Linked DNA regions of Hoeflea algicola. The main gene of each other region encodes a partner of the protein of the gene in region 2 in a complex. Links are inferred from orthologs where the notes say so. Each region holds a gene or a part of one and is shown on either strand. Other genes may lie near its edges.

Region 1 (4,547 bases), 390 kb from region 2 along the record:
CAGGCCAGCACCAAGGCGGCAAAGATTCTCGGCCATGCCCGCCAGCAAGGCCTGATGGTGGTTCACATCCATCATGAGATCCCGTCTGCCGAGGCACCATTCTTCAGGCCCGGCAGCAAGGGGGCTGAAATCCACCCTTCGGTGGCTCCGGAAGCCGGCGAGGAAGTGATCCTCAAGCACCGCCCCAACAGCTTTGTCGACACCCGGCTGCAGGATCTGTTGTCGTCACGGGGGATTGTCCGTGTGATCATCATCGGTGCAATGAGCCAGATGTGCATCGACGCCACCGCCCGCGCCGCAAAGGATCTGGGCTACGACGTCACCGTGGTTCATGACGCCTGCGCCGCCCGCGACATCACCTTTGGCAGCGACACCGTGCCTGCAGCGCAGGTTCACGCCGCCTTCATGGGTGGGCTCGCTGGCACTTACGCCACGCTGACGGATTGCGACACGCTGGTTGCCGCTGCCTGACGGCGTTCCTGATTCGATCCACGTCTGAACCGGCCAAGCACTTTTTGGATATTCATGACTTCAATTGTCCGCAGCGCCAACTCGCCTGTGGACAACGAGGACAATGGGAACAAAACTGGAGCTTGGCCGATTCGTACCGATTGCGCGCAGACTCTGCCGCCCGGTCCGGGTATGCCAGACCAATACCCACACCCTGACGAGGATCGAAGACACAATGAATGATGTTGCGCGAAAAATTGAGCCAATTCCGGCCCGAGCCGAAAAAAGCCCGATGTTTCGTGAGGCGCCCTCAAACATCGAGGCCGAACAGGCTTTGCTGGGCGCCATGCTGGTCAACAATGACGCGTTCTACCGCGTATCCGACTTCCTCAAGCCGACCCATTTTCAGGAGCCGCTGCACCGCAGGATCTACGAGGTAGGCGGCGACATCATCCGCATGGGCAAGACTGCCAACCCGGTGACGATCAAGACTTTCCTGCCCTCCGACGCCAAGGTCGGCGACATGACGGTGGCACAATATCTGGCGCGTCTGGCCACCGAAGCAGTGACCATCATCAACGCCGAGGACTACGGCCGCGCGATCTATGATCTGGCGCAGCGTCGCTCGTTGATCTCGATCGGCGAGGACATGGTCAACATCGCCTATGACGCCCCGCTCGACATGCCACCCGGCACCCAGATCGAGGATGCAGAGCGTCGCCTGTTCGAACTCGCCGAGACCGGGCGCTACGATGGCGGCTTCCAGTCGTTCAACGACGCTGTTTCAATGGCTATCGATATGGCCGGTGCCGCCTATCAACGCGAGGGCGGCCTGTCAGGCATTTCCACCGGCATCTCCTCGCTCGATGCGCGGATGGGCGGCTTGCAGCATTCCGACCTTATCGTGCTCGCCGGACGTCCCGGCATGGGCAAGACATCGCTCGCCACCAACATCGCCTTCAACATTGCACAGGCCTATGAGGGCGAGGTGCAGGCGGACGGTTCGATGAAGGCCAAGAACGGCGGCGTCGTCGGCTTCTACTCGCTGGAAATGTCCGCCGAGCAGCTCGCCACCCGTATCATTTCCGAGCAGACCGAGATCTCCTCGTCAAAGATTCGCCGCGGCGAGATCTCCGAGGCGGATTTCGAAAAGCTGGTCGGCTGTTCGCAGATGATGCAGAAGATCCCGCTCTTTATTGACCAGACCGGTGGTATCTCGATTGCGCAATTGTCGGCACGCGCGCGGCGGCTCAAGCGCCAGCGCGGCCTTGATGTGCTGGTGATCGACTATATCCAGCTGATGACCGGATCGGGCAAATCCAGCGACAACCGGGTGCAGGAAATCACCCAGATCACCACCGGCCTGAAGGCGCTTGGCAAGGAACTCAATGTTCCAATTATCGCCCTGTCGCAGCTGTCACGTCAGGTGGAAAGCCGTGAGGACAAGCGGCCACAGCTTTCCGACTTGCGTGAATCGGGTTCGATCGAGCAGGATGCCGACGTTGTGCTGTTCGTGTTCCGCGAGGAATATTACGTCAAGAACGGCGAGCCACGCCGCTCGCCCGACGAGGTCGTGGCCGACATCAAGACACCTGAATACCTTGCCTGGGAGGAAAAGATGCTCAAGGTGAAAGGCACCGCCGACGTCATTATTGCCAAGCAGCGCCATGGCCCCACCGGCACCGTGCAACTGGGCTTCCAGGCAGAATTCACCCGGTTTGCCGATCTGGCCGACAATTCCTACAATCAGTTCGTCCACGACGAATAGGCTGTTTCATTGTCATCGCTCTCCCCCTCGCCAATTCCGCCGCCACGGTTCGCCTGACGGTGGATCTGGCAGCACTCGCCGCCAACTGGCGTTACATGCGGGATTTTTCCGGAACCGCGCGCTGCGGCGCGGCGGTGAAGGCCAACGCCTATGGCACCGGCGCTGAGCAGGCAGCCCCTAGGCTGGCGCGCGAAGGCTGCCGGGATTTCTTTATCGCCGATGCCCACGAGGGCGCGCGCCTGCGACCGCTGCTGCCCGATGCCCGAATCTATGTGCTAAACGGCGTTTTTGATGATTCCTTCGCGCAGATCCTCGCCCACGATCTCATCCCGATCATAAATTCACCCCACCAAGCCGCGTTCTGGCGCGAAAATGCCGGGACGCGCCCCTATGCGCTGCATGTCGACACCGGCATGAACCGGCTCGGCCTGACGCCTGAGCAGGCCGTGGCGCACGCTGAAGCCGGGGGCCCACAGCCGGCGCTGCTGATGAGCCATTTCGCCTGTGCCGATGAACCCGATCACCCGCTCAACGCCCGCCAGGTCGAAGTTTTTCAGCGCTCCGACCTGCCTTTCCAGGCATTGAGGCAAGTCTCGCCAATTCCGGCGGCATCTTTCTCGGAGCCGATACGCATCATGATCTGACCCGTCCCGGCATCGCGCTTTATGGCGGCGAACCGGTTTCAGGCGTGGCAAACCGGATGCGACCGGTTGTCACCGCCGAAACGCGGGTGCTGGTCATCCGCCATGCGAAAGCAGGCCAGACGGTAAGCTACGGCGGCGCCCATGTGCTCACCCGCGACAGCCGCATCGCGGTCTGCGGCGTGGGTTACGCCGATGGTTTCCACCGCTCCGGTTCCGGCGCGGGCGTGCCGCTGCGCTCGGCCGTGCCGCAAGGCGCCTTTGGCGCCATCAACGGCGTGCAGGTGCCGGTGATCGGCAAGGTGACCATGGATTTGACCATGTTTGATGTCACCGACCTGCCCGAGGGCGCAGTCAAGCCAGATGACTGGCTGGAATTGCTCGGCGCGACAGTTCCGCTCGAACAGGCAGCCGACGCGGCTGGAACCATCAGCTATGAAATGCTGACCTCGCTCGGCCGGCGTTACGACCGTCACTACACCGCCTGAAAGGACCTTCCTTGGCCAAAGCCCGAACTCAATTCGTCTGTCAGGCCTGTGGAACCGTGCATGCACGCTGGGCCGGCAAATGCGACGGCTGCGGCGAATGGAACACCATTGTTGAGGATGACACCACCGCCGGCGTCGGCGGCGGGCCGGGTGCCGCCGCGCGCAAGGGCCGGCCGGTGGCGCTTGCCAGCCTGTCCGGCGAAATCGAGGAAGCGCCGCGTATTTCCACCCAGATCAGCGAGCTCGACCGAGCCACCGGGGGCGGCTTTGTACGCGGCTCCGCCGTGCTGGTCGGCGGTGATCCCGGCATCGGCAAATCAACGCTGCTGATGCAGGCTGCCGCGGCACTCGCCCGTCAGGGACACCGGGTGATCTATGTCTCGGGTGAGGAAGCGGTGGCCCAGGTGCGGCTGCGCGCCCAGCGGTTGGGTGCTGCCGACTCGGGCGTGCTGCTCGCCGCTGAAACCAATGTCGAGGATATTCTGGCCACCCTTGCCGATGGCAAACGCCCCGATTTCGTCATCATCGATTCGATCCAGACATTGTGGAGCGATCAGGCGGGCTCTGCCCCCGGCACCGTTACCCAGGTGCGTACCGGCGTACATGCCATGGTGCGCTACGCCAAACAGACCGGCGCTGCCATGGTGCTGGTCGGCCACGTCACCAAGGATGGTCAGATCGCCGGCCCGCGGGTGGTCGAGCACATGGTCGACGCCGTACTTTATTTCGAAGGCGACCGCGGCCACCACTACCGTATTCTGCGCACCGTCAAGAACCGCTTCGGCGCTACCGACGAGATCGGCGTGTTCGAAATGTCCGACAAGGGCCTCCGCGAAGTCGCCAATCCATCCGAACTGTTCCTGGGCGAGCGCAACGCCAAAGCCCCCGGCGCGGCAGTCTTTGCAGGCATCGAGGGCACGAGGCCAGTGCTGGTCGAGGTTCAGGCGCTGGTTGCCCCCTCCAGTCTCGGCACCCCGCGCCGCGCTGTCGTGGGGTGGGATTCGGCCCGTCTGTCGATGATCCTGGCCGTGCTTGAAGCCCATTGCGGGGTGCGCCTTGGCAGCCATGATGTCTACCTCAATATCGCCGGCGGTTACCGCATTGCCGAACCGGCCGCCGATTTGGCGGTGACCGCGGCCCTCGTTTCCTCCCTTGCCGGGCTTGCCCTTCCGCCCGATTGCGTCTATTTCGGCGAAGTCA
Region 2 (6,121 bases):
CAACGGCCCGTCGGCCGCAGCGCCTTCGCGCTCGTTCTCGGTGTCGTCTGCTGCTTCTTTTACCTTGCTTGCCATGGACAGTCACTTTCCCCGGATCTTATTCGGTTGATGTCGGCCCAGCGCCTGCCAATTGGCGCATGACCCCCGCGGGTAGAGCGGGCGACTTTCGCGAATCATCCGGAATGTTGTGGCGTACGGATGCTTAATTCCCTATTAACCAAGCCGTTCGTGTTGGCCCACCATCCACTGGATGGCCATTTGGCGCGCGGCAATTGACCGCCCCACTGAGCCAATTGATCACGCGCATGTTGCGTCAGGTAGCTGATTCCCACAAAAAACCTTTCCGTCAAGGCTTAAAGGGCAAAAAGCGCGCTGTTGTGAAAATAATGGCACGATTGCCCGGTTTCACGGTCGAATTCGTTTGATCACCCTATGTAGGCGCGCATTTGAACTTCACAAGAGCAACGCCCGAGAATCGGTGCTGATTGGCGGTTCTCAGCCCGCCGCCCCGCCGCTGCCCTTGCCGCGCCCCGACAGTACCCCGAAACCATCGATGATGGCTTCCTGGTTTTCCAGCCGCGCCACTTCGAGCTGAACCTCGCGCAAGGCCAGCATCAGCCGCGGGATGGCATTTTCATCGCCCTGCTCGGTGGCCTCGGCGATATCGCGTTCCAGTTCAGCCTTCTGCCATTTGAGCGCCCGGGTGCGCTTGTGCAGCGCCAGCGCCTGGTGGTAGCCCTCGCGCGCATCTTCTGCGGCCGCATCGACGGTTGCGGTCCAGATCCGGGCATTGCGGACATGGCTCTCGAGCCGGGCGATGAAAGCGCCCTGCCCGTCGGCATCAAGTGCGGCAAACAGCCTTTCGCGGTCAAACCGGCCGCCGACCGAAGCCGCGTCCAGCATCACCTGCCAGACCCGCATCAAGCCCTTGTCTTCAAATTCCAGCGCCGCCAACTCGTCAAATTCGTCATGCAGCATCTGCGGGTGGTTGGCGACCGTCATCACCAGCACGGTTTCCCTGAGCGACGGCATGGCGCCATGGCCGCGCACCATCCCCGACTGGGCCAGCCGTTCGGAAACCGCAACGCCCTGCGCCGACGCCGCACCCGGACGTCCGCCACCGCGGCCACCCTCGCCACCACGCTCGCGGTCGAACTTGCCACGCTCGAAACTGCCGCGCTTGCCCTGTTCGCGGCCGCCATAGCCGTAACCGCCACCACCGCCGCCAAAAAACGCCTTCAGCCGGTCACGCATGTCCTGCTGGTAATGCCGACGCACGCTCTCATCGGCAATCATCGAGGTGATCTGGCGCAGCCGCGCCTCGAGTTCTGCCCGGGCCTCCGGCGTCTCGAACACGCCGGCGCCTGATTCGCGCGCCCACACCATGTCGGCCAGCGGCCGCGCCTGGGAGATCAGATGGTCGAACGGCTCGCGCCCATCCTGGCGTACCAGATCATCGGGATCCTTGCCCGGCGGCAGCACCGCAATTCTGAGCGAGCGGCCCGGCCCGACCAGCGGCAACGCCAGATCGGCGGTCCGGTTGGCCGCGCGCTGGCCGGCCTCATCGCCATCAAAACACAGAACCGGCTGCGGCGTTATCCGCCACAACAGCTTGAGCTGATTCTCGCCCAGTGCCGTGCCCAGGGGCGCCACCACATTTTCCACCCCGGCCTGGGCCAGCGCGATCACGTCCATGTAGCCCTCAACCACGATCAGCGTGCCGTCCTGGCCGCAAGCGCGGCGGGCGCGGGCAAAATTGTAAAGAACATTGCCCTTGTGAAACAGCTCGGTCTCGTTGGAATTGAGATATTTTGCCGGTGCCGTGGGCGACAGCGCCCGGCCGCCAAAGGCAATCACCCGCTCCCGTGACGACAGGATCGGGAACATGATGCGATCGCGGAAGCGGTCGTAGGAAACGGCAATATCAGGCCCGTGCACCACCAGCCCGCAGGCCTCGATCTGGTCCTTGTCCACGCCGCGCGACGCCAGGTGTTCCTTGAGCGCACTGCGACTGTCGGAACTGTAGCCAAGCCGGAAGGCAGCAATTGTACGCCCCGACAGGCCGCGGTCGCGCAGATAGGCGCGCGCCTTGGCGCCCTGCGCACCCTGCAACTGGGTCTCGAAGAACGACGCCGCCATCTCCATCACATCCTCGAGGCTGGCACGCTGGCGATCGCGCCGGGCAGCTTCGGGATCCGGCGCCGGCATCGAGATGCCGGCCATGTCGGCGACGCGTTCGACCGATTCGGGGAAGCTAAGGCTTTCGAGTTCGGTGAGAAATTTAAAATGATCGCCCGACACGCCGCAGCCGAAACAATGGTAGCGGCCCTTGCGGTCCTCGCAGTGAAAGCTCGGAGATTTTTCGCCATGGAACGGGCAGCACGCCCACCAGTCGCCGCGCGAGGTGTTGGTTTTCTTCCGGTCCCAGGTCACGTGGCGGCCGATCACGTCCGAGATCGGAACCCGTTCGCGAATGTCATCAAGAAAGGACGGTGAAAACCGCAAGATCGGCGCGCCTCCGGCGCTTGGCAAAATTTGGGTTGGCTATGGCGTCTATATAGGCGGTGCAGCGGGCGCTGGCAAAGACCTTGCGTACGCTCTCCCCGCTATTCACAAACCCGCCCCCTCCCCGCTTCGGGCAAGCTCCGGATTAATGGCCCCGATTGAGGGCCATGGCACGGAGGTGCAGGTGGCGTTGCCCAATCTCGGCCATTCCAGCGACCCGATGCATGGGCTACTCCGACCATTGAACATTAAGCAGATATTTACCCTAACAGTTTATCAACAGGGCTTCTGGTGCGCTGCGCCAGCAATCGGCGCTCGCACCGATGTGACAAAGATCGAGGCCACCATGAAAACTCTGATTTCCGCCATTTTGGCGTTGGGCATTGCAACTCTGGCCGTCCCCGCAGGGGCAGCCGACCTTCTGCCTCCATTTCAAGAACCGCCGGTGGTTCAAACCTATTCCGGTTGGTATTTGCGCGGCGATATCGGCTATTCCAAGAGCCAGGAATCGAAGGGCGAATGGGATTTCTGGAACCAGTTTGTTGGCGTTCAGGGGATCGACGATACCTATCGTTACGACTCTCTGAAATTGCGCGATTCCGCCTCCGTCGGCATCGGTGCAGGCTATCAGTTCAACGACCATGTCAGGGCCGACGCCACACTGGATTTCTTCAGGGCAAAGGTCGCGGGACAAACCGAATGCCCGCTGATGATCAAATCCGATCCGGCGCACGCGCTGCCGTTTCCAGCCGATTGCCACTACGATGACAGTTCAACCGCCAATGTCTGGACGGCAATGGCCAATGCCTATGTCGACCTCAAGGACATGCGTGGTTTCAGGCCCTATCTCGGTGCCGGCGTCGGCGCCGCCGTCGTCAATTACGGCACCATGTCGCGGCAGGAAGTCTGCCCGCTTTGCGCGCCTGCCTATGTCCGCTACACCGCCGATCACGTAGGCGTCACCAGCTTGCGCATGGCAGCAGCCCTCATGGTCGGCACAAGCTATGACCTGACCGACCGGCTGAAGCTGGATGCAGGCTATCGCTTCATGCACATCTTCGGAGGCGACGCCCATGAATATGACGCCCCCGATCAGGCCAATGGCGCTTCCGGCGTGCAAATTCGCGATCACGGCTTCAACATTCACCAGGTCCGGCTCGGCCTGCGGTACGCACTAAATTGATGTGACAATTACCGCCATATCCGGGTCTGCGGGCGTGGCGGCCCATTCGGGAAAGAGGGCGGCCCCCGCTGGACACGCCGCTCGACCCCAGCCCGGAATGCGCAAGATCCAAAGCACAGGCATGGTTCGGCTGATCGCAATGTTTTTTAGCTGAACAGGCCCAGGCGCAGTGCGGAAACCACGGCCTGGGTCCGGTTGGAACAGCCAAGTTTCTGGGTGGCGATGGTGGCGTAGTGATTGACCGTATGCTCGGAAAGTCCGGTGATGCGGGCGATTTCGGCGCTGGTCTTGCCTTCTGCGGTCCATTGCAGCACTTCGGTTTCACGCGCGCTCAGAACCGATTTTCCGGTATTTCCGTCCGAATTGATCTGCGCCAATTGTCCGACCAGAAGCGTCGAGAACATCGCCAGCGTGGTCAGTTCGTTCACCGCAAGCGGCTCACGATTTCCGATCAATGAAACCGCATGCCGCACGCCCTGGCTGTCATGGACAGGAAAATAGACACCCATGCTCAGGCCGAACCGGGCAAAAAGCGCCTTTGCTTCAGTCGATTCGGTTGCCGGCCGGTCATCATTGATCGAATCAACTTCAAACAGCAGCGGCGTGATCTGCTTTCGCAACTGGTCGAGCACCGGGCTGTTTCTAGCCAAGTTCAAGCGGTCATATTCGGAAATCAATTCCGGTGGCCAGCTTGAAATCATCGCAATCTGCGAGATTGAAAGATCGGCGCCGGCAATGGCATTGGGCAGCGCAAGCACCGAAAAATAACGGAAATCATAGGCGGCGCAGGTCTTGCGCAGCACCTGCATGGCGTCAAACACGGTGTGAATCCCGTTGATTGGCTCAAACACCGGTGCGGAGAGTATGGGATTTTTCATCACCGCCACCAGGCCGCAGCCCGCCACGTCAATGCAGCCGGACGACAGCCGGCAACATCAACCCCGCCAAAACCGGCGTGGCGATGCTTGCGTGTCGAAGACAAACATTGCTTACGGTCAAAACGGACCTGTGATGCGACTCCATGCGACATGCCCAGTCCTTCGATTGACAGCTGATTACCCAAGACTGGGATGGTTATCTGACCCGCCCGCCTACACGCAATAAGCGAAATTTCGCCTAGTGGCGTAACGCCCAGGTTAATTGATAGCCAATCTTAAAGCGGAAAAGTCGTCAGTCTGGCCGGCATCTGCATCCATGCAGATGCCGGCAAACGCCCCTCGGGGCAGCCGAAGCGGCGCCGGGGCAATACCCCGGCGCCTGTCGATCGAATTATTGCAGCAGGCCCTTGACCATGCCGCAGGCCTTGGAAAAATCCATCTGGCCCGGATAGCGCTCCTTGAGCACATTCATGCATTTCCCCATGTCGCGCAGGCCAGAAGCCCCGGTCTCGTCGATGACCGATGCACACAGTTCACGCACCTTCTCCTCCGGCAGTTGCGCAGGCAGAAACTGCCGGATGATGGCAATTTCATCGCGCTCCTGCTGAGCCAGCTCAAGCCGGGCGTTTTCCTCGTAGATCGCAGCCGATTCTTCGCGCTGCTTGATCATCTTGGTCAGGATCTGCAGGATTTCATCATCGCTGACCGGATCCTTGCCACCGCCGCGATTGGCGATGTCACGATCCTTGATCGCAGCCTGGATCAACCGCAACGTCGACAGACGGCGGGTATCCTTGGCGCGAGCCGCATCTTTCAGCGTTTCGGCAAAGCGTTCACGCATCATCAAACTTACTCCAGCAGTTCATGTGCCTACCCTTGGGTCCCTGGATACGGAACGGACAGCACTACTCCCAGGGCCGCACCCAGTTCAAGCTAATTATTGCCGGCCCTGCGACACCACGCTGATTGACCGCGGCGTGAGGCTTGTCTATTTACCAACATCTGCATGACTGGATCAAAGGTGCTCTCGACGCGGGAACTGCATTCCGCGCCAGGCTGTTGACCTGTATAAATGGCGATGCCCCCGAACGAGTTCAAGGGGCACCGCCCGGCGATCAAGCGGCGCCGAGCCGCCAATGGAGTGGACATGACCACAAGCCCCTGGACCAAAACCAAACCCACCGCCGTGCTGGTATTTGCCGATGGCACCGTGATTGAAGGCCAGGGCGTCGGCGCCACCGGTCAGGCGCAGGCCGAGGTCTGCTTCAACACCGCGCTCACCGGTTATCAAGAGATTCTCACCGATCCTTCCTACATGGGCCAGATCGTCACCTTCACTTTCCCGCATATCGGCAATATCGGCGCTAATGAAGAAGATATCGAGGACCTCACCCCCGCCGCCCGCATCGGTGCGGTTGGCGCGATCTTCAAGGCAGACATCACCAAACCCTCGAATTACCGCTCGGCGGTTCATTTCGACCAATGGCTCAAGGCGCGTGGCATTATCGGCCTGTCGGGCATCGACACACGGGCGCTGACCGCCTGGATCCGCGAA

What was found. Proteins that work in one complex are often made in the same cells at the same time.
Region 1: the proteins of dnaG (region 2) and OEG84_RS07625 are in contact, whole or in part, in a crystal structure (PDB 2R6A), measured with the Geobacillus stearothermophilus proteins. The link is inferred for Hoeflea algicola from one-to-one orthologs. Residues at the interface, in WP_049624496.1 of Geobacillus stearothermophilus: Lys456, Leu457, Leu458, Pro459, Ala460, Asn463, Ala464, Leu467, Leu535, Leu536, Ile537, Ala538, Gln544, Glu545, Asp548, Tyr549, His552; in WP_033016901.1 of Geobacillus stearothermophilus: Ser13, Glu15, Ala16, Gln18, Glu91, Leu92, Asp94, Ala95, Val96, Pro97, Thr98, Ala99, Ala100, Asn101, Tyr104, Tyr105, Ile108.

The regions. Positions count from the first base shown.
Region 1 is NZ_JAOVZR010000001.1:1,549,505-1,554,051, forward strand. The notes cover bases 1-2,951. They hold OEG84_RS07625 (replicative DNA helicase), read left to right. Parts: upstream 1-685; coding sequence 686-2,218; downstream 2,219-2,951. Other genes in these bases: OEG84_RS07620 (cysteine hydrolase family protein), read left to right, coding at 1-471. Outside these bases: DNA repair protein RadA, read left to right, coding at 3,359-4,547. UniProt on the Escherichia coli protein: The main replicative DNA helicase, it participates in initiation and elongation during chromosome replication. Travels ahead of the DNA replisome, separating dsDNA into templates for DNA synthesis.
Region 2 is NZ_JAOVZR010000001.1:1,940,833-1,946,953, forward strand. Bases 1-2,928 are described here. They hold dnaG (DNA primase), read right to left. Parts: upstream 2,506-2,928; coding sequence 496-2,505; downstream 1-495. Other genes in these bases: rpoD (RNA polymerase sigma factor RpoD), read right to left, coding at 1-75; OEG84_RS09540 (outer membrane protein), read left to right, coding at 2,852-2,928. In the rest of the region: more of OEG84_RS09540, read left to right, coding at 2,929-3,688; OEG84_RS09545 (helix-turn-helix transcriptional regulator), read right to left, coding at 3,835-4,566; OEG84_RS09550 (GatB/YqeY domain-containing protein), read right to left, coding at 4,958-5,407; carA (glutamine-hydrolyzing carbamoyl-phosphate synthase small subunit), read left to right, coding at 5,708-6,121. UniProt on the Escherichia coli protein: RNA polymerase that catalyzes the synthesis of short RNA molecules used as primers for DNA polymerase during DNA replication.